DNA from 2 places in the Colwellia sp. MB3u-55 genome. Region 2 is predicted to be linked to the other one. Evidence: riboswitches for the same ligand, from Rfam matches in the RefSeq annotation. Region 2 holds a riboswitch; the other holds the start of a gene.
What was found. A riboswitch is a leader RNA that binds a small molecule or an ion and turns the genes downstream of it on or off. The one in region 2 is predicted to bind lysine.
Positions count from the first base shown of each region.

Region 1: linked by a shared signal. The riboswitch ahead of lysC (lysine-sensitive aspartokinase 3) and the one ahead of dapA (4-hydroxy-tetrahydrodipicolinate synthase) in region 2 are both predicted to bind lysine.

Region 1 covers NZ_JACGUS010000103.1:93,504-104,526, forward strand. Annotated here, with positions in the region: gene pgi (glucose-6-phosphate isomerase) at 1-432, shown strand, start outside; gene H4J66_RS06945 (phosphopentomutase) at 636-1,847, opposite strand; gene deoA (thymidine phosphorylase) at 1,951-3,267, opposite strand; gene H4J66_RS06955 (hypothetical protein) at 3,540-4,160, shown strand; gene H4J66_RS06960 (DUF6435 family protein) at 4,266-4,445, opposite strand; gene H4J66_RS06965 (hypothetical protein) at 5,082-5,366, shown strand; gene H4J66_RS06970 (GNAT family N-acetyltransferase) at 5,427-5,834, shown strand; lysine riboswitch at 6,000-6,198, shown strand; gene lysC (lysine-sensitive aspartokinase 3) at 6,310-7,662, shown strand; gene queC (7-cyano-7-deazaguanine synthase QueC) at 7,737-8,396, opposite strand; gene queE (7-carboxy-7-deazaguanine synthase QueE) at 8,476-9,150, shown strand; gene pdsS (proteobacterial dedicated sortase system histidine kinase) at 9,155-11,023, opposite strand, start outside.
Region 2 covers NZ_JACGUS010000116.1:200,340-211,362, forward strand. Annotated here, with positions in the region: gene arcA (two-component system response regulator ArcA) at 1-148, opposite strand, end outside; gene H4J66_RS12885 (sensor histidine kinase) at 349-1,977, opposite strand; gene H4J66_RS12890 (methyltransferase) at 2,021-3,055, opposite strand; gene H4J66_RS12895 (DsbA family protein) at 3,278-4,528, shown strand; lysine riboswitch at 4,655-4,826, shown strand; gene dapA (4-hydroxy-tetrahydrodipicolinate synthase) at 4,917-5,849, shown strand; gene H4J66_RS12905 (2,3,4,5-tetrahydropyridine-2,6-dicarboxylate N-succinyltransferase) at 5,880-6,629, shown strand; gene H4J66_RS12910 (PLP-dependent decarboxylase) at 6,656-7,900, shown strand; gene H4J66_RS12915 (succinylglutamate desuccinylase/aspartoacylase family protein) at 7,934-9,070, shown strand; gene H4J66_RS12920 (DUF2059 domain-containing protein) at 9,035-9,448, opposite strand; gene H4J66_RS12925 (S9 family peptidase) at 9,586-11,023, opposite strand, start outside.

The DNA.
Region 1 (11,023 bases), on a different contig from region 2:
GAACATAATATGAACGGTCATCAAGATATGCTTGTCGCCAATTGTTTTGCACAAAGTAAAACGCTAATGCAAGGTAAAACTCATCAACAAGCCTATGATGAACTTGTCGCTTCAGGTATGGAAGAGGCATTAGCCAAAGTGATTGCTAAACATAAAGAAATGCCAGGGAATCGACCATCGAATACGTTAACCTTTGACCGATTAACACCTTACCAACTCGGGACGCTAATTGCTTTATATGAGCATAAAGTTTTTGTTCAAGGGGTTATTTGGAACTTAAATTCCTTCGACCAATGGGGTGTTGAGCTTGGGAAAATATTGGGTGATGATATCTTATCTCGCATTGGACAGCCTAATAATACTGAACTTTCAGACAGTTCGACAGAATTACTTCTTGCGCAATACCGAGATGCTAATAAATCATTGATGTAACATCAGGCCTTCTTTAAATACTCAATAAAAATCAATAACCGAGTAAGACTATGTATCAATAATAGTTTACTCGGTTTTTTTATTTAATCTGTCGATATCAGGCCGTGTTGTTAAATCTGTTGGCAAATTGACAAGCCAATTTATTGTTAGTAAATACGTTTATCAAGGGACCATTTAAGGTCCTTGAGTTAAGACTTCAATGTTTAAAATTTTAGTTCGTCTAAAAAAGACTGACCATAATCCATTGCGTCTAAGGTAAATAAACTGGCTAAAGTTTGTCCCAAATCGGCAAAACTATTGCGCTGGCCTAAGTTTATCGAATCGATATGATTGTGATAAGCGATAACTGGCACGAATTCACGCGTATGATCATTGCCCGGCCAAGTAGGATCACAACCGTGATCAGCGGTTAATAGCAGTAAGTCATCATCAGCTATTTGATCTAAAAACTCTGCTAAACGCTCATCGAAATATTCTAACGCTTCGCCAAACCCGACAGGGTCTCGTCGATGACCAAAGTCTTGATCAAAATTAACTAAATTGGTAAAAATAATACTCTTATCTGCTGCGGTTTTCATATGTGCGAGCGTTCCATCTAATAACGCAGGTAGTCCGGTTGCTTTAGTTTTGATGCTAATACCCTGATGCGCAAAAATATCAGCAATTTTACCGACACTTATTACCGTACCATCGGCTTGGGTTAATTTTTCTAATACGGTGGTCGCTGGAGGTAATACTGAATAATCTCTGCGATTACCGGTTCGCTCAAAATCGGCAGGAATTTCACCAATAAAAGGGCGAGCGATCACACGTCCTATATTTAACGGATCGAGTATGACCCGCACTTGTTGACAATATTTATAAAGGTTATCTAAGCCAAAGTGTTGTTCATGAGCGGCTACTTGGAAAACACTGTCGCCTGAGGTGTAACAAATAGGTAAACCTGTTTTTATATGTTGTTCACCTAAATTAGCGATAATATCGGTGCCAGAGGCATGGCAATTTCCTAACATATCAGCATAACCTGTGGCTTGGTTTATTTGTGCCATCAGTTCTGCTGAAAAGCTATTTTTCTTATCAGTAAAGTAAGTCCAATCAAATAACACCGGAACTCCTGCCATTTCCCAGTGGCCACTGGGGGTATCCTTACCGGTACTTATTTCAGCAGCGTAACCATAAGCCCCTTTAGTTGGCTCAACGGGCTCAACACAAAGTGTGCGACCTGACGCTTGTTGGCAAGCCTTAACTAAACCCAGCTTACTTAAATGAGGAAGCTTTAAAGGGCGTCCTTTAATTTCTTGAAATTTTTCGGCTAAATTTGCAAAGGTGTTGGCATTAACATCACCAAAAGCTTCTGCATCAGGGGCATGACCTAACCCAAAACCGTCAATGACCAAAATAATTGCTCTCGACATAATTGTTCTCATTTTATAAATTTATTTAAAAGAAGGGGATAAAAACTTAAGGCGACCTTACAGTCGCCTTAATAATGGATTCATCTCAGTTGAGCATCAATAATTAGGTAATGAGTTGATGTATTACAGGTTCAACAATAACTGGCGCTACTGAAATCTCAACCGCATTTAAGTATTGTTTAATCGCTTGAGTTGCTTGTGCGTCATCTTTGGCATGAACAATAGCAATGATGTCGCCTTCAGCGACTTTCGTGCCTTTTGGTTTAATATCACTAAAGCCGACACTGTAATCTAAGCTTTGATTATGGTCGACACGACCACCACCCATTTCTACTAATGCCATACCTATAGCACGAGTATCCATAATGCCAATGTAACCAGCTTTTGAGGCGACGATGTTTTTAGTCATATTAGCTTTAGGTAGTAAACTTTCACTGTGGGTTAATAAATCAGCTGGGCCACCCATCGCGGTGATCATTTTGCCAAATATTTCAGCGGCTTTACCTGATGTTAATGCCTCTTCGGCTAACGTTGTCGCTTGTTCAATATCACTGGCTATTTTACTGGTTAATAACATTCTAGCAGCGAGGGCTATGGTGACTTCATGCAACCTTGGCTCACGATATTTTCCAGTCAAATAGTCAATAGTTTCTTGTATTTCAAGTGCATTACCCACTGTGGTACCTAGCGGCTGATTCATATCAGTGATTAATGCTTGTGTCGGTGTTCCTGCGCCATTGGCGACTGAGACAATTGAATGAGCTAATGCTTGAGCTGATTCAATATCGGCCATCATCGCACCATTGCCTACTTTTACATCCATGACTAATGACTCGAGGCCAGCCGCTAATTTTTTTGATAAAATAGAAGCGGTGATCAATGGGATGGATTCTACTGTGCTCGTTACGTCACGAATTGAATAAAGGCGTTTGTCGGCTGGTGCTAAATCTTTGGTTTGTGAAATAATTGCTGTGCCTTGCTCCTTAACTGTTGCTTGGAACTCTGCAAGGCTAGGGCGAACATTAAAACCTGGGATGGCCTCTAATTTATCAACCGTACCACCAGTATGACCTAAACCTTGCCCTGCAATCATTGGCACATTAGCCCCACATGCTGCCACTATTGGGGCTAGCATTAAGCTTACTTTATCACCAACACCACCGGTTGAATGTTTATCTACGATGGGTTTGTCTAATTTATTATGCCAATCAACAACGGTACCCGAATCACGCATAGCCATGGTTAGATTAACAACTTCATCAGTTGTCATGCCATTAAGCCAAATTGCCATAGCCATTGAGCCAACTTGTGCATCGGTGAAATCACCTGTTTTAAGACCATCAACAAAGCATTGAATTTCATCTACAGTTAAAGCTTGTTTATTACGTTTTTGACGAATGATATTTTGAGGTAAGTGCATAGTGATCCCTTTAGATAATAATTGAGTTGAAAAGCATTAGGTAACAATTATGTAAACGTCCATACTTTTAAGTTTGTTAATTGGTTGCTAATAGCATAGCTATGTATTGCTTTTATTTAGTATTATAGTTGAGTCATAACTAGCTGTTAAATACATTTATTAGCCATATATTGTGTTTTCCTGACTCATGTGTCAAGATCTAATCGTGTTTTTCTGACCATTTGGTCAGATTATTATACTATCCCTGTTGTTTTACTAAAAAGAGTATTGTCATGTCCCTGTTAGAAGCCTTTGGTTATGTCGCAAGTGTGCTAATCGCCTTATCGTTAATGATGTCTAATATCAAGCGATTGCGTTGGATCAATCTATTTGGTGCTGCTGCCTTTAGTGTTTATGGGTACTTTATTGATGCCTACCCTGTTTTTATTTTAAACGGCTGGATTGCTTTGGTTGATGTCTACTATTTAATCCGTATCTATCAAGAGAAAGATCAATTTGATTTAATTAAACTAAAATCGGTGGAATCATCTTTTTTCAACTTGTTAAAGGAACGTTACGGTAAAGATATCATTGGCTTATGTAAAAACTTTCAGTGGCAGCAACTTGATGATGCCGTGGTATTGTTATTGTTTAGGAACATGAAGCCCGTAGGATTATTTGCTTATCGGGAGTTAGATGAGGACGGTAAGGTTGAAGTGCTACTCGACTATATCATCCCCGAAGACCGAGATTTTAAAGCAGCAAAATTTATGTTCTCAGCTGAACAAAATCAACTAAGACAAGAAGGTATTAAACATTTAATCGTTGAACCATCAGATGATGCACATGAACTTTACTTGAGAAGGGTTGGCTTTACCAAAAAGGCTGATCATTACGAATTATTAATCAATTGAGTTTACTGAGGACTGCAAGCAGATAAACATTGATTTAAAAAGGCAAGCAATAAAATCCCGCCATCACCTTAAATGAATTGGCGGGATATGTTCGCTATTACCGCGTTAGTTCTTTTTTGAATCTTCTAAATCTTTAATTTGCACGGCTATTTTTTCAGCTTCAGCAGTGATCATCGAATATGATTTTATATCTCCATTTCTTTGCGAAAACATCGCTTGCTCAAGCTTAGCTTCATAGAGTTTGTTTAATTTTTTTATCGGGTCTTTTTTAAATATTCCAAACATTTTATTTACCATTAAGTTGGTTATTATTAATTATACGTATACAAATCGATTTTAGTTTTTATTATTTACATTTTTAATTAAAAACTTATTGTATCGTGCTACGTGTTGTAAAAATTTATTCTAATTATAAGAGGAAAAAATTGAAAAAAATAAATTCAGCTCAGAATGGTCCTTACTCCTGAATCAGTTTGACAGCTATGAAAAACATTCGCTTTATATAAAAATTATTGCCGTTATCGTTTTACTATTAGCCATTATATCGAATGTAATCATGATTCCTATCTTTTTAATCTTAGTTGTTTTATGGCTTTAAGATGCTGTTTGGAAGACATTTCAATCACGTATTGAGACACGGCTTTTATAGTTAGAAATATATATTTTAGCCGACAGTAGTGAAAATGTATGTCAATTTAACTGTGAATATCATAAAGTTAGCTTATCAGGTCTTGCCTTAATTAAAGAATATGCCTGTCAATCAATAAGACCTACTGTTGCATTTCCTCATGTAGTATTAATGTTCATCTTATTGGTTCAGCATATGTTGTAGGGTTTAGCTTATATTGATAAATCATTTATGATTTTAGATAACTATTGTTTTATTCGCGCTAATATTGCGTTATTTTTTGGATAATTATTATGAACTTAGACAAATCGACTAAACGTATTGATAAAAGAGTTAAGAAAGGATTTCAAGGCTACCCACAAATTTCATTAGCTTATTTTGGTCAGTCAGCTGATTGTGCTACTGAAGTTGTGGTTGGTTTTATTGCCGCTGAAGGTGATGCTCCACAAGAGCAAAAATTTACCAGTAAAGGTGATGCGAGAAAAGATGAAACTATTCAAACAACACTATTAAAAGTTATTGAACGTGCTGATGCAAAAACAGTGGTAGAAGTTGCGGGTGTTACCCTTATTAAATAATGTTGCTGGCTAATTACTGTCTGTTAATAGGTCAGTGAATATTGAGTTTAAAAATTAAAGATGACCATAATTTATAGATTTTCTGACGACCATATAAAGCAAGTTCACCAGCTTTATAGAAGTGTATGGTGGGGTAAAGAACGCTCACTCGAAGACACTCAAAATTGTATTCGTGGTTCTCAAATTTGTATTGGTATTCTCGATGTAGACAATGAGCTCATTGGTTTTACGCGAATTCTAAGCGACTTTATCTATAAAGCAATAATCTTTGATGTGATTGTAAGCGCCTCTCATCGCGGTAATGGTATCGGTCAGCAATTGATGAGCCTGGTTAAAAACCATGATAAATTAATCAAAGTAAAACATTTTGAATTATATTGCTTACCTGAACTGGAGAGCTTTTATAAAAATCTTGGTTTTTCAACGGATGTCGGTGGTATAAAATTAATGCGCTGCAGCAACCGTTAATTTTTATATAAAAGGCTAGCCATGCTTTAGTTGAACTATGGGTAATACTATTAAGCTATTATTTCTAAAAAAGATCGACTTAGCCTGTTGATTTATTATTACAGATAGGATTTAATCCACATGTCGGTTATTAGAATAAATACTCAAATTGTATGTTTTTAATAATCAACCAGAAGAGGAGCAGTAGCTAGGTAGATAACACGAAGAACCACCATTCTTTTGACTGTTATTGAGGGAGACTATTGCCGAGAGTAATTAGCGAGTGGCGTTATTTATTCGGTTACTAGGGCTGAATCCCTAGGATTGTCACCTCTAGTTAGTATGTTAAGTGCTAATTAGATTATGGTGGAGAGCTTCTGGCTGAAAAGTTTAGTTTATCTTACCAAGAACACTTCTTAATTCAGCCATGCTCTTCCTTGAAGTTTATAAAGTTACCCTATAATTATTACTGGGGGCTTAATTAGGGAGACCTTAGATGTCATTATTACCTTTTACTGTTGCAAAATTTGGCGGCACAAGTCTAGCTGATCATCAAGCGATGTTACGATGCGCTCAGATCATTAAAAACGATGCAAGTAACAAAGTTGTTGTCGTATCTGCAAGTTCAGGCGTTACTAATTTACTGGTTCGTTTAAGTCAAAAAGATGTATCTCAGCATGAACAATTAACAATCATTAGCAGTATTCGCGCTATCCAATTTAATATTACCCAACATTTAGCTGAAGAAACACAGCTAAACTTTCAAATTGATCAACTGCTAAATGAGTTAAGCGAGTTCTCTAACGCGCAATCACTTAATTATTGCCCACGCATAGCCGATGCAATTTTGTCATTTGGTGAACAAATGAGTTCATGTATCTTTGCACAAGTCCTTAAATCTGTTGGTGTTAATGGCGAAATGTTTGATGTTCGCCAAGTCATGAAAACCAACGCATTATACGGTAAAGCCGTTGTTAACCTTGAGATGCTCGCTAATAACGCACAGCAATTTCTTATGCCTTTGCTGGTTGATAAAGTTATCGTTACCCAAGGTTTCATTGGTCAAGACGAGGACGGTCATACGACAACCCTAGGCCGTGGTGGATCTGATTACAGTGCGGCACTTTTAGCCGAAGCGTTACATGCCGATAATCTTTCTATTTGGACTGATGTTGTCGGTATTTTTACCACAGACCCACGTATTACCGAGCATGCCCGTGCTATTAAAGAAATCAGTTTTGGCGAAGCGGCTGAAATGGCGACCTTTGGCGCAAAAATTCTTCATCCGGCAACACTCATTCCTGCGATGAGAAAGAATATTCCGGTTTTTGTTGGTTCAAGTAAGGAACCAGAGAAGGGCGGCACACGCATTCAACAGTTTGTTGAATCGAGCCCAATATACCGCTCAATAGCCTTACGTAGAGAGCAAACATTAGTAACGGTAAAGAGTCCTGCTATGCTACATGCTAGTGGTTTTCTTGCACAAGTCTTTGGTATTTTAGCCAAACATGAACTGAGTGTTGATTTAATTACCACCAGTGAAATCAGTATTGCGCTAACCTTTGATAATCCAACGGGGTCGACGCAAGCGCTTTTAAATTCAACCGTTGTTGAAGAATTAGAACAGCTTTGTGAAGTCACCGTAGAGCACGGTTTATCGTTAATAGCGGTTATAGGAAATAAAATGCATCGCAGTAATGGCGTTGGTACCAGTATTTTTGAAACTATATCAGGGATAAACGTGCGGATGATTTGTCATGGCGCCAGTGAACATAACTTATGTTTCTTAGTCGACGAGAAACAAGCAAATGAAACCGTTGAAAAGCTACACAATGCCTTATTTTCATAAGCTTTAAGCGTAATATTTCTTTGGTCAGTACAGAAAAAAGATAAAACACCTTGCCGTGTTTTATCTTTTATTTATCAAGATTCGTAACTTAACGGATCGGTAACATTATTATCACTGAAAGCTTCTAAACGCTCTTGGCAGGCACCACATTTTCCACAGGCTTTTTCACGGCCGTTATAACACGTCCAAGTATTATCATAGCTTAAGCCCATTTTTAATCCATCGGTTAAAATATCACTTTTAGTAACCGTTAAATAAGGGCTAAATATTTCTACTGACTCGTAGTTAGCTATTTTACACACCTCATTCATTTTCATTACAAATTCGGGACGACAATCAGGATATATTGCATGGTCTCCTGAATGTGCGCCGTAATAAACTTGGCTAGCCCCCACTGAAACGGCATAACCGACCGCAAGTGATAACAAAATCATGTTACGGTTAGGTACAACCGTTGATTTCATACTTTCAGCTTCGTAATGACCTTCAGGAATATCAATATTGTCGGTTAATGAAGAACCAGCAAGCAATTGATTAATAGATGATATATCGATAATTTTATGGTTTACATCAAGTGATTGACAAACCGTACTGGCAAATTCAATTTCTTTGACATGACGCTGTCCGTAATCAAAGGTTAATGCGAACACTTCTTTGCCATCATGCAAGGCGCGATTAAGAACAGTGAATGAGTCCATGCCACCAGAATAAATAACAACAACTTTGTTTGTCATTTCTAAAGTCTCTTAGGGTATAATTAATATCGCGCATTTTACTTCAATTTACACCAGCAATAAACAGGCAAAAACCCCGATGACCGTAAAATACAAAATTAATGAATTATTTGAAACTATTCAAGGAGAGGGCGCTTTTACCGGTCAACCTTCAATTTTTATCCGTTTACAAGGTTGCCCCGTTGCTTGCTCGTGGTGTGATACTAAGCATACTTGGGCAATAAACCTTGAAGATGAAGTAACACCGAATGCTATGTTAACAAAAGAAGCTGAATCTCAAACGTGGTCAGCGCTTACGGTTAAAGATATTTTAGCGATGATAACGGCAGAAGGTTATCAAGCCAAACACATTGTTATCACAGGCGGTGAGCCAGCGATGGTTGATTTACTCCCTCTGTGCCAAGCACTTGAAACCAATGGTTTTAGTTGTCAATTAGAAACATCGGGTACTTTTGAAATACAGGTGACGGATAAGTGCTGGGTGACTGTTTCACCCAAAGTAAACATGAAGGGTGGCTACAAAATATTAAACTCAGCGATGTTACGTGCCAATGAAATTAAACATCCAGTGGCGACTGAGCAGCATATAGACGACTTAAAAGCGTTATTAGCCGAACATAATATTGTTAACACCCAAGTTTATTTGCAACCGATCAGCCAAAAAGAACGGGCAACAGCGTTAGCAATAAAAAGCTGTATTGAAAATAATTGGCGTTTATCCGTTCAAGTACATAAATATTTAGGTATAGAGTAAATAATTACTTTACCTGCAATGGCAAGGTAATCGACACCGTGACACCTTGCGGATTATGATGATTACTTGCCACGATATGCCCCTGATGAAATTCACAAATCAAGCGGGCAATATATAAGCCTAAGCCCAAATGAGGAGTCTTATCTTCTTTCATTTGCGGTGTTTCACGCATTGAAACCATAGCATCAAAAAGTCGCTCTTCCATCGTGTCGGGTAATAACGTGCCGTTATTGCTAACGTGAATGGTGATGTCTTTGTTTTTCAACGCTGTCGTTATGAAAAGTTTATTATCATCACTAAACTCTACGGCATTAGTGACAACCTTATCTAATAATTGCGCTATATGCTCAGGCGATCCCGCCAACATTACTTTTTTATCTGAGGCCAAATACTCAATAGTAAAGTTAGGGTATATCTGCTGATATCCTTGTACACAACCATTAAGCACATCAAAGAGATTAAAACTGACCTTGTCAGTTTGATTGAGCATTTGTTCAAGACGAGTCGCTTCACTCATATTGGTTAATATATTGTTTAAGCGATTAATACCACTTTGGGCACGGTCAATGTAAGCGGAACTTTTCTCAGGTAAGGCTTGTAAAGACAAATTTTCTAAGGATGTTCTAACAATCGCTATCGGGGTGCGGAGTTCATGTGAGAGTCGTGACGACATATTTTCTAAGTAATGATTGTACTGGCTTAAACGATTTACTGCCGTAGAAAAACTGCGAGAGAGGTCGCCAATTTCATCATTGGCTGTTGATACTTGCATACTCTCGGCTATCTCGTTATTGATTCGACCGTGTTCATCAATAGCAATTTCTGCCTGATTACGCAGTTGGCGAATGCGATTTGAAATACGTGACGCAAAAAAGAAAAAAGCGAAAGCACCCAATAACATAATCGCTAAAATTGACGTAAACAATTTCTCTAAGGCTTTATTTCGTACACTGAGAATGCCATTGGTTGTTTCTTCAACAATGACCGCACCGTTGACCTTATCACTGATATAAATAGGGTATGCAGCTGATATGATTACCGCTTTTTTATCTGTGGTTAATCGCCATTGAGATTTTGGCATACCCGCAAGTGCGGCTTCAATATGTTCACCCGTTAGGTTTTGCGTGTCGTAAAGACGGTCAATAAAATCATCTTGAGGTTTGTTGAGCAAATGTTGAAATAACGGTTGTAAGTATTTTTGTGTCCAAGCATACCAAGAGCCATCGTTATCAGAGTTATTGATGTTTTTTTGCCATAAGCCACTGGCTTTTTTTATGTCGCCACTTTTTGCTAGTACGCGATGATGTTGATCAACCACCCAAATACGTGACTGTGTGTAACTCATGCCCTTTACTATGCGTTCAATTTCAGGTGACGGCACCAAAATGGTGCCTAAGGTTGCTGCGCTACTTGGATCTGCACTGCCTATTATTGTTGTGGCTGCACTCAATGGCGTATCAACATCATGAATGGCAAAGGCTAAGCGGTCACTGATTTTAGTTAAAGGGATGCGAAGTTCAATATTATAACCTTGCTCGGTATCGCGCCATTGGCCCTGAATGAAGCTAACGGGTCTTGGAAATTGAAGCCGTTCATTACTTTCAAGGTCATTAATGCGATAGGCAGCAAGCCACCCCTGATTTTTATTACTGACGATAAAACGTTGGAAATTGCCATTAATATCGTTGAATGATAATTCCAGATGATCATTTTTGTTGATGGCTCGAGCATTTTCATCACGATAAATAACCGTATCGTCGATCACCTGAATAAAAAAGTATAAGTATTTATCATATTTTCCAACAGCGGCACTGAAATGATTAGTGAGCTTATCAACGCTTAATTGCTGACCAAGCTGGTTATTAACCCCATA
Region 2 (11,023 bases):
AATTAATGGTATTTTTTTGTAATTGAGTATCCATGCTCTCACCGTCTGTAGCCTCTGATACTTGATAACCTTCTGCTTCAAACAAGTTACGTAGGTTAAAGCGTGTAACATCTTCGTCTTCTACGATAAGTATGTGAGGTTTTTGCATGTTTTTTTTTCCATTCTTTATGTATTTAGCAATAATGTTTAGGTATGTTAATTATAGCTGAAAATTATATTAACGCTATGTTACTAATGCTTATTTTGTTAATTATTTATACAATTATTAGTATGGTATAGAACCACTAACTAAAAAACAATCAAGTTTGTTAGTTTCTTCTTAATCAACAAATATTTATCCACACAGCTTTAATCTTCTTTAATGACTTGTGTTGGGATAATAATTTTGAAATTAACCCCTTTTTCAATTTCACTAATAAAGGATATTTTTCCACCTAGTGCTTGTGTGACTAAATTATAAACCAGATGTAAGCCTAAACCACTGCCACCCGAACCCCTTTTTGTGGTGGTGAAAGGCTCAAAAATTTTATTCATAATAGAAGGTTCAATACCCCTACCGTCGTCCTGATAGTCAATAGTAAGCATATCACTAGAAATACTAGTCTGTATGGTAATTACACCATGGTCTCTGTCATCAAAGCCATGATTAATAGAATTTTGTATTAAATTAATAATTATTTGATTGATAGGACCGGGTTTGCTTTTTATAACGAGTTCGCATGGACAGTCCACATTGATAATAAAAGGTAACTTTTTAATTTGTGGGGCTAACGTTAATAATATGTCGTCAAACAAATTTTTGATATTGAATGTTCGTGCTTCTTCACTTGATTGGTCAACAGCAACTTTTTTGAAACTGGCAATTAATTCTGCAGCGCGCTTCAAGTTACGGTAAATAATTGCGGTATTTTCTTCACCTTCAACAAGAAACTTTTTCAATTGACTTGATTTTAAGGTTTTATCATCAAAAGCTTTTTTTATTTCTAATAAGCGATCCGATAATAATGTTGAAGCTGTAACGCCTAAACCTATCGGTGTATTTACTTCATGAGCGACACCGGCAACCATATCGCCTAACGAAGCCATTTTCTCACTTTCAACAAGTTGCCCTTGAAACTGATGCAACTTTTCTAATGTTGAAAGTAATTCATTATTAGAATCCTTCAAGGCTTGGGTACGTTTATTGACTTTATTTTCAAGATCTTGGTTTTGCTGATAACTGAGTTGCTTGGCATCTGAGAGTTTAGCAAGTTGTGTTTCAGCTCTATTTAGTACAATATTTATGTTGCGCGCTAGAATATCGAGCTCTTTAAAAGGCATCTGTTCAATGCGTAAATTGAACTTTTTATGTTTGGAGATTTCCTGTATTTTATTTGCAATATTTAACATCGGAGAAGTAATAAAGCGGTTAAGTGCTATTGATATTAAAGCGGTAATAAAAATAAACATGAAAATGAGAAGGGTGTAGCGCAATAATAAATAATTAGTTATTTGCTGTATATGTTCGCTGCTGACTTGTATATAGACATAGCCCACCGTTTGCTCTTCAGCTATTACAGGTAACATAAGTTCTATAATATGGCCGCTAAACTTTGCTGACGATAACTCGGCTATTTTTTCACTTTTTTCAGAAATAGCCTTGCCTATAGCACTTTTGTTGTAGCTAGCGAAGAAAGTAATAGCTTCAGTGTCAGGATTTTTTTTATAAATATGAACATGCCTAATATAAGGGACATGTTTTAGCATTGATAAATAATTACTAATTAATTGGTCTTCATCTTTGGCCAGATTAACCAGATTGGTACTTTGACTATTTGCGATAAGCTCTGCCCAATACTTTGTGTTATTTGAGGCGTCCTCGTTAGTATCGTTAATGATTAAATTAGCGATGATAAAAGAAGAAATAATGACAGATAACACAACAAAACCAATGATCATAACCATTAGCTTTATTTTTAATGAGTGAATGCGTTTCATTTTTTCCATATATTTATAGTAACTTAAATTTTATATTGAGCAATTAAATTGAACAATGATAAAGAGAAAAGCCCTTTTGCTTAGCCAAAACTTGTGTTCTTCCAATCGCCTCTTCCATGATGGGTTGATAACGGAGAAAACTATTTGCCACCACAGTGACTTGTCCTTTCGGTTTTAAATGGGGTTTTATTTTTGAAAGGAATGTCTCTGTTGCTTGATAATTGGTTTTAAGGCCCTGATGAAAGGGTGGATTTGAAATAACGTAATCGTACTTACCTTTTAGATCTGACAAGCTATCTGATGGAAAAACGTGACCAGTTAAATTATTTAATTTCAATGTTGCTTGCGCTGAATATAATGCTAAGGCACTGACATCAAGTAAGTGTAACTTAATCTCAGGAAAAACTTTACCCAAGTAACTGGCTATGACTCCGGCACCACAGCCAAAATCGAGTAGCTCGCCGGTGATTTTCTTTGGTAAATTTTCCAATAATACCTGAGTGCCAATGTCGAGGCCGTTTTGACTGAATACACCAGGCAAGGCAACCACATCTACACTTGTGTCTTTAATCATAAAAGAATATGGCTTTAGCCAGTTGTCTAAGATAAAAGACTTTTGCGTCGCAAGTATATTGCTTGCGAATAATAAGCAATGGCGAGCAGCATCAATTTTTGCACAATCGCCAAGCTGTTGTTCGGTCAACTTTGCTAATGACTTAATACCGCTTTTATTCTCACCTACAACCAAAACTAAACATTCATTTGCTATCGAGTCTTTTATCATCGCGAGCATAAAAGTTAACTCGGCCTTACTTTTAGGAAACTGAATAATCACTAAGTCGTGGGCAGTCTTACTTTGATAATAGACATTAAATACCGCAGTCATTTGAGTGAGGTCTAATCGTTTGGCTTGTAAATGTGATTGATAATTCGTGTTATAACATGTCATCACTGCTTGAGGGTGAAGTGCATGGTATTCTTCAAAAAAATCGTCAATAGGTAGGTTGATAAATAATGGCGCTTTTGCTTTTAGTAAATCGGGATTACGCAGCAATAATTGATTGATGTTATCTAACAAAGTTATTCTCAAATAATTGGGTTATGGCATTCATAAATATATAACTTATACCCTAAATTAATTAACGGTATTTTATACGCTTAACGAAAAGATATGTTTATAATAGCCGCTATTCTACGTGAATATTATTATCATGTCAGAAAGGCGAATAATAAATTTGCAAATCACCATATAAAATTCAGGGAGTGGGTTATTTTTACTAAATTTTTTACTTGGTTTAAAGTGAAACTAATACGCAGTGATAAGCGTGCATGGTTATTAAAATTTCGCTATTTTACCGTCCCTAACTGGTTTAGAAAAACACCTGTCGCTGAAGTTTACTTAGCACTTAATGACCCTTATAGCTTTATGCTGATTCAAGTGTTACCAGAACTAGAGCAACGTTTCAATATTCAATTTAAATTGTTCTTAGTCTATGAAAGTGTTCCAGGGGTAACTATCGATCCCAAATTAATGCGCACTTGGGCAATAAAAGATGCCAACTTTATTGCTGATCAATATCAATTGAAAAAAATAACGCAACGACCGACTCAAGAATCACTCTTTACTGGTCAGCAAATGTGGCAGTTGCGACCTAAAACACTCGATAATGCTTGGCAACTCTTTCAACAGACTTGGTCGAATGATTTTGATTACTACTATCATGCTTCTACACCGGTAATAAATTATCAAATTAAAAATTTAATACGTTTAGTTAAACAAGGGCATTACTTACCTTCGTCTATTTTTATTGCGGGGCAATGGTTTGTTGGTATTGATAGGCTTGAACATCTAGAAAAACGTTTGGCTGACTTTGGTTTAGCAAAAGATGACAGTGTTGCTGTTTATCAAAAAAATAAATTAGTCTTTGCTGAGCAACAAGTGAAAGATAATGCAGCTGACATCGCTGACATCGCTGACACGAAAATATTAGAAGCATTTATTTCATTACGAAGCCCTTATTCTTACATTGGTTTATTACAAGCAGAAAAGTTAAGTCAGCATTATCAGATCCCTTTAAAGATAAAGCCGTTATTACCTTTGATTATGCGGGGGTTAACCACGACAGAAAATAAAGAACGTTATGCTGTTTTTGATGCCAGTCGTGAAGCCAAAAAACTTAATATTCCTTTTACCGGTATTGCAGATCCTTTAGGGCAAGGTATTTTTAATGCTTTTCAAATTTTTTCGTATGCAGAACAACAAAATAAAGAACTCGATTTTATTAAGTCTGCGTTTAAGGCCATTTATGTTGACGGTTTAGACTTATCAAATAAATCGGTAATCGAATCTTTATGTCAGCAGCATAAAATCAATTATCTACAAGCGTTAGAATATAATAATGAACATGACTGGCAACAATGGTCTGATACCAACCAAAGTACTTTAGATGGCATGGGGTTATGGGGAGCGCCTTGTTTTCGATTTCAAAATGTTATTTGTTGGGGGCAGGACCGCTTGGCACAAATTGAACAAGCGATTATTGTTTCATAAGATATAATATATCCGTATTATCTTCATTTAGAGCACTATTGACTCAACATTAGAATAAATGTTCTAATGTTGTTGCCCTGAATTCAATAAAGTTTTGTTTTTTCAAACAAGCGAAACTTATGATAAAGGGCCAGAAGAGGAGCATTAACCAGGTAGTTATCATAAAGAGATCAAGCTCTAATGATTGGTAACGAGGGGGATTAATGCCGAGGTAAGTAATTTTTTGATAATTTACTTATCGGTTGTTTGGGTTGAATCCTAACAATTGTCACCAACTTGGTGGGGAGCTTCTGGCCTTTGTAAAGCCTAATGCTCTTCACATAAGTGATTGTTATCTTGGTTATTACAAACGCCTAAAAGTTCTCCGAACGAACAGAGTTCGAGAGAAATGAATCAAATAAAACTATCAAAAAAAATTAGCTTAACAGCTAACCCAACGCCTCATCATACTATTTTATGGACCGCATTAATTACGCCATTACTTGATGATGGTCAAATCGATTTTCCAAGCCTCAAACAATTAGCTATTAGTCAGTCTGACGCCGGTAATGGTATTGTCTTGCTAGGTAGTACAGGAGAGGGCCTGGCCTTAACATCGCAAGAGCAAGTTAAAATTGTTGAATTTGTTTGCCAATTATCACTCAGCGCACCTTTAATGGTGGCTGTTGGCGGTTATCAGTTAACCGAGCAAATTAATTGGATAACAGCTTGTAATAAATTACCTATTTCAGCCTACTTACTTGGTAGTCCCATTTACGCAAAGCCGGGTGTGATAGGTCAAACGCAATGGTTTAGTGCTTTACTTGATGCCGCCAATTTCCCCTGTATGTTATATAACGTCCCCTCTCGTAGCGGTGTTTCTATTGCTATTGAAACTTTACAGACGGTGCAAAATCATCAGCATTGTTGGGCGTTAAAAGAAGCCAGTGGCGATTTAAATCAGGTACTCGCCTATCGCCAGTATTGTCCAGATATTGCCCTATATAGTGGTGAAGACGCCATGATGCCTTACTTAGCACAAGCAGGTGTAAAAGGGTTAGTTTCGGTTTGTAGTAATGTCTGGCCGGCAGCAACTCATCAATACGTCGAGCTATCACTAGCTGGTGAGACTCAAGGTTTATTTCCACTGTGGCAAAATGCGGTCGATGAGCTTTTTAAGGTGGCAAGTCCCATACCTGTAAAAGTATTAATGCACCAAAATAAAATGATCAACACTCCCTTTTTACGTGCGCCGTTAACCCATTTAGAACTTAACGACTGCAACTCGCTGTTAGCATCAGATAAATTAATTAATCAATGGCTTGAAACTCAAGCTAAGTGATCCCTTTAAGTATTAACATGAGAATTTAAAATGAATTGGCAAGAAACATTAACACAATTAGAAGCAGGTACTGTTCGTGCGGCAAATCAAGATAAAGCAGGAAATTGGCAGGCCAATGTAGCCGTAAAAGAAGCTATATTATCAGCATTTAAAGCGGGCGAAAACATTGCTTTTGATGGCATTTATAAGGGGTTTGTCGATAAACATAATTTACCTGCGCGTGAGTTTACCGCTGACGATAAAGTGCGATTAGTACCGGGTGGTTCTTCAGTTCGCCGTGGTGCGCATGTTGCGCCTGGTGTCATTATTATGCCACCCGCTTACATTAATGTTGGGGCTTTTGTTGATACAGGTACTATGATTGATAGCCATGCATTAATTGGCTCGTGCGCCCAAATAGGTAAAAATGTTCATGTTTCTGCCGCTGTTCAAATTGGTGGTGTTTTAGAACCGGTTGGTGCAAGCCCTGTTATTATCGAAGATGGTGCCTTTCTAAGTGCTGGTGTGGTCATTGTCGAAGGTATTGTTGTTAAAAAAGGGGCTGTTTTAGCGCCAGGTGTCTCACTTTCAGCGTCAGTGCCTGTTTACGATTGTGTGAATGAAGTGATGCTTGAAAAAGGTGCTGATATTCCTGAACGTGCTGTAGTGGTGCCTGGAACACGTCCGGTTTCAGGGACGTGGGCGAAAACGCACGGTTTAAATATGGCTTGTGCATTAATCGTTAAATATCGCGATGAAAAAAGTAATGCCTCGTTAGAGCTCGAGTCTATTTTACGTTAAGCCCTCTAAGGTAAAGCAGGAATATCATGTCTGAGTTAGTCAATATTACCCATTGTTTTGATTCTCCTTCGGCGCTTGAATTAAGCGCTGAGTTAATAAAACAACAACCTGAAAGTAGCCAGCAAGAAGGTTACTTTGTTTATCATCTTGATGCGCTTAAAGCCCATTTAGCCGAACTACAACGCCAAGACGTCATTAAGCTATGGTTTGCGGTAAAAGCGAACCCGTTATCTAACATCATTAAAACCTTAGACGATGCGGGTTTTAATTTTGATGTGGCGAGCAGTGGCGAATTAAATCAAGTCTTAAAGCAATGTATTGCACCCGAACGTATCTTAAATACCGGTCCGGCAAAATCAAAAGCACAAATAACGTCGTTCATTAAACAAGGGGTTAATATTTTTGTTGCTGAAAGTTTGAATCAATTAACTTGGTTAAATGAAGCAGCTATTGAGCATGATGTTAAGCCAAGAGTGCTGTTGCGGGTTCAGTTGCAATGGCCAGAGGGTGAAAAAAACCCTTTAGGGGGAAATTGCCTAACACCATTTGGTTTGTCGATAGTGCAGTGGCAAAGCATTAAAGTCGTTAACTTTCCTGGTATTGAACTGTGTGGCTTACATATTTTTCAATGGGGCAATATGCTCAGTAATGAAAAAATGTTCTCGCTGTGGTCACAAATGGTTGCACCATTAAAAGGTTTAGCTGATGACATAGGTATGCCATTAAAAATCTTAGATTTAGGTGGTGGTTTAGGTATTGATTATTTACAGCAAGGAAAAACACTTTCTTGGCAGAAAATTATTGCTGATTTGGCGATCATAAAGCAGCAGGCAGGTGCCGAAGAGTTATGGTTAGAATTGGGCCGTTTTGCGGTTGCTGAGTGTGGTTATTATGTGGTCCCCGTTGTTGATAGAAAAATGAATTATGGTCAAGAGCAGTTAGTCTTAGCCGCAGGTATTAATCATTTGTTAAGACCGGCGATAACAGAACAGCCTTTTCCGGTAAATTTACTACGAGAGTCTGCACGCGAAAAACAGTTGTTTGATATTCATGGTCCGCTATGCACCAGTATGGACAAATTGGGTAAGTTGCCTTTGCCTGATGATGTATCTGTTGGCGATCAACTGGTATTTGGCTATTGCGGTGCTTACGGTTTTACTGAAAGTATGCCGTTTTTTCTTTGTCACCATATTGCTGCTGAATACGTGTTTAGTCAAGGGACGTTGGTTGAAGTCAGAGCAGCACAACCAGCGGATTGGTATTTAAGATAGCGATAAATACTTCAGCTTAATGTTTAAGATAAAGTGAACAAAATGAATGAAATAAAAAAAGAAGTTATGCATGTTGGTGAAATGGCGAGCGGAGCAGCACTTACCGTTCCTGTTTATCGTATAAAAGGACGTACTGATGCACCCAGTGTTTATATTCAAGCGAATATGCATGGCGCTGAAGTGCAAGGTAATGCGGTTATTTTTCAACTATTAGAATTATTGAAAAACACAAAAATAAATGGCGATATTACCTTAGTACCTTATGCCAACCCTGTGGGTTGTAATCATAAAAATGGTGAATATACCCTTGGCAGATTTGATCCTATCACCGGAGTGAATTGGAATCGGATGTATCACTTTGATGAAAGCATCATCAAGCCGTTTGTTCGTGAATGTATTGGCAAAAAAAATCAAGTTATTGAAGCCAATTTTAAAAAGCTAATGATTGAAAGTATTGAAGAAAAACTTAACCATAATATTTATGGGCTAACGACCGGACAACGCATTGCTTATCAATTACAGCGCTTGGCTCATCAAGCTGACTACGTTTTAGACTTACATACCGGGCCTATTTCAAGTAAACATTTATACTGCCCTGAATATGCGCAAGAAAGCGCTCAGTACTTTGATATTCCACATACATTATTAATTCCTAATGACTTTGATGGTGCCTTAGATGAAGCAACATTCTGCCCTTGGTGGTCATTACAAGACGCTTTTGCTGAATTAGGTATCGAGTTTTCGATTAGTTCAGCGTCTATTAACAAAGAAAGCTTTACCGTTGAATTAGGCTCGCAAGAACAGATTGATCTTGATGTAGCCTTAGAAGATGCTAAAAGCATTATGAATTATTTACAGCATAAAAACGTCATCAACACCACAGAATACCGACCGAAAACGATGATACGTTATGGATGTTATTTAAAAAACTATAAAGCCTTTTATTCGCCAATGGGAGGGATGGTCGATTACTTGGCTGAATTTGGTCAACCATTAGCTGCGGGTGAACCACTGGCGAGAATTTTACGCATGGATAATTATGGTGACGGCGATCCATTGCACTATATTTCATTGGATAAGAAAGTCATTCCTATTTTACATTTTGCCTCGGCGAGTGTGAATCAAGGTACAGAATTATATAAAGTGTTTAGTGAGTATTTTGAGTTTTAATACTGAGTGAATTAGCCTTGATTTATGGATAAGGTATTGACAATGCAGATGTTGACAATACCTTTGAATTTTTTGTTTTTTTGTTTTTTTGTTTTTTTGCTTCTTTTGGCGAGATTGCTCGATACTCACGCTAAGCTCTTTGGCTAAAGATTGGACTTCGGGTATAAAATCTTGCATTAACTGTTGTGAAAGTACGATTGAGTTTTGAATAATTAAAGGCATTTTTTTAGTCATACTTCTGCCAATATCTGAACGATAAAATGTTATTAACCCTTGTATTTCTGCTTCAGTAAAATTGTGGCTGTAAATGTCTATCATTGGCTCTTTAAAACTATGCCAATTCATTTTCTCATGAAGAAGGGCACTTACTTTATTCATATATTTATCATCACATTATTTGTTGTATAACACCGCTAATGCTTATATGTTTTTAGCAAGACTTACCTATATCAAGGCCTCTTAACATTCATTAAGAGGCCTTATTTTTTATCAGATAATTTTTCTTATTTTAAACGCTACAGCTTCAAGTGTGTATTGAAGTAATTAGTCATCATGGTTTTAATGTGTAACGTTGTGCCACTGCCTTCGTACAAGCCATGGCTTCGATTCGGGTAAGACATGAAGTCAAACTGACGGTTGTGCTTAACTAATTCATTAATTAGGCGTTCAGAGCCTTGGTAGTGAACATTATCGTCGCCTGTGCCATGAATAAGCAGTAGCTTACCTTGTAAGTTTTTAGCATGGGTAATAGGTGAACCTTGCTTGTAACCTTCGGCAAAGTCAGCTAGTAAACCTGAGTAGCGTTCTTGGTAAATAGAATCGTATAAACGTTGATCAGGCACAGGTGCTAAAGAAATACCGACGTGATATTGCTCAGGATAACGGAACATCATATTTAAGGTCATCGAACCACCGCCAGAATGCCCCCAAATAGCAACATGGTCAGTATCAATATAGTCCCAACGATTTGCCATTGCTGTTAATGCATCAGATTGGTCGCGTGAAGAAAGTACACCGACTGCGCCGTAAATTGATTTGCGCCACTCTCTGCCTTTTGGTGTGCGCGTACCACGATTATCAATAGAGGCTATTATGTAACCCTGTTCAGTTAACATTTGATCCCACATAGCGGCATTGCCACGCCAGTTATCAGTAACCGTTTGTCCCCAAGACTCTCCATAAACATAAAAAATGATAGGATATTTTTTCTTAGGATCAAAATCTGCAGGGCGAATAATATAACCGTCTAAAACGACACCATCTTGTGCTGTTACTTGAAAAAACTCATGATCTGTTTTTGGCAACTGGGCTAATTTATCGATTAATACCTTGTTGTCCATCATCATGTGTTTGGTTTGATGACCTTCAATTTTCACTAAACGTTTCTGCGTTGGTTGGCTAAATGTCGAGTGTGAATGAATCGCCCATTGCCCGTCTGCCGACATTTGGTAACTGTTAGTACCAGCAAATTCTTCAGGAGTGACTCGTTGATTACTTAAACTTCCATCAAGTTTGCTGCGATATAAGTAACGCTGTGCAACATTTTCAGGTGAGGCTATGTAGTACAACCAACCGTTTTCTTCGTCGATGGTTTGAATGCTTATTACATCAAAGTCACCTTCCGTTAAGTTTAAAGCGGTTTTTCCGTCACGTGTTATGTTGAAAACATGGCGCCAACCACTGCGTTCACTTGTCCATAAAAAACTGTTGCCTTGGTTTAACCAGCGAGCATCGTCAAAGAAATCAAGAAAGGTCTCTTCTTGCTCTGTCATCACGGGGGCGACATCACCGGTATTAGCGTTAGCTAAATAAAGAATATTAGTGTCTTGTTTGCGGTTGACATGCTGTACCAATATTTGTTGACTGTTACCTGACCAATTCATGCGTGGAATATACATATCGCGTGAGTTGTTGGGTAGATTGGCCCAGATAGTTTTTGTTGTGGTTAAATTT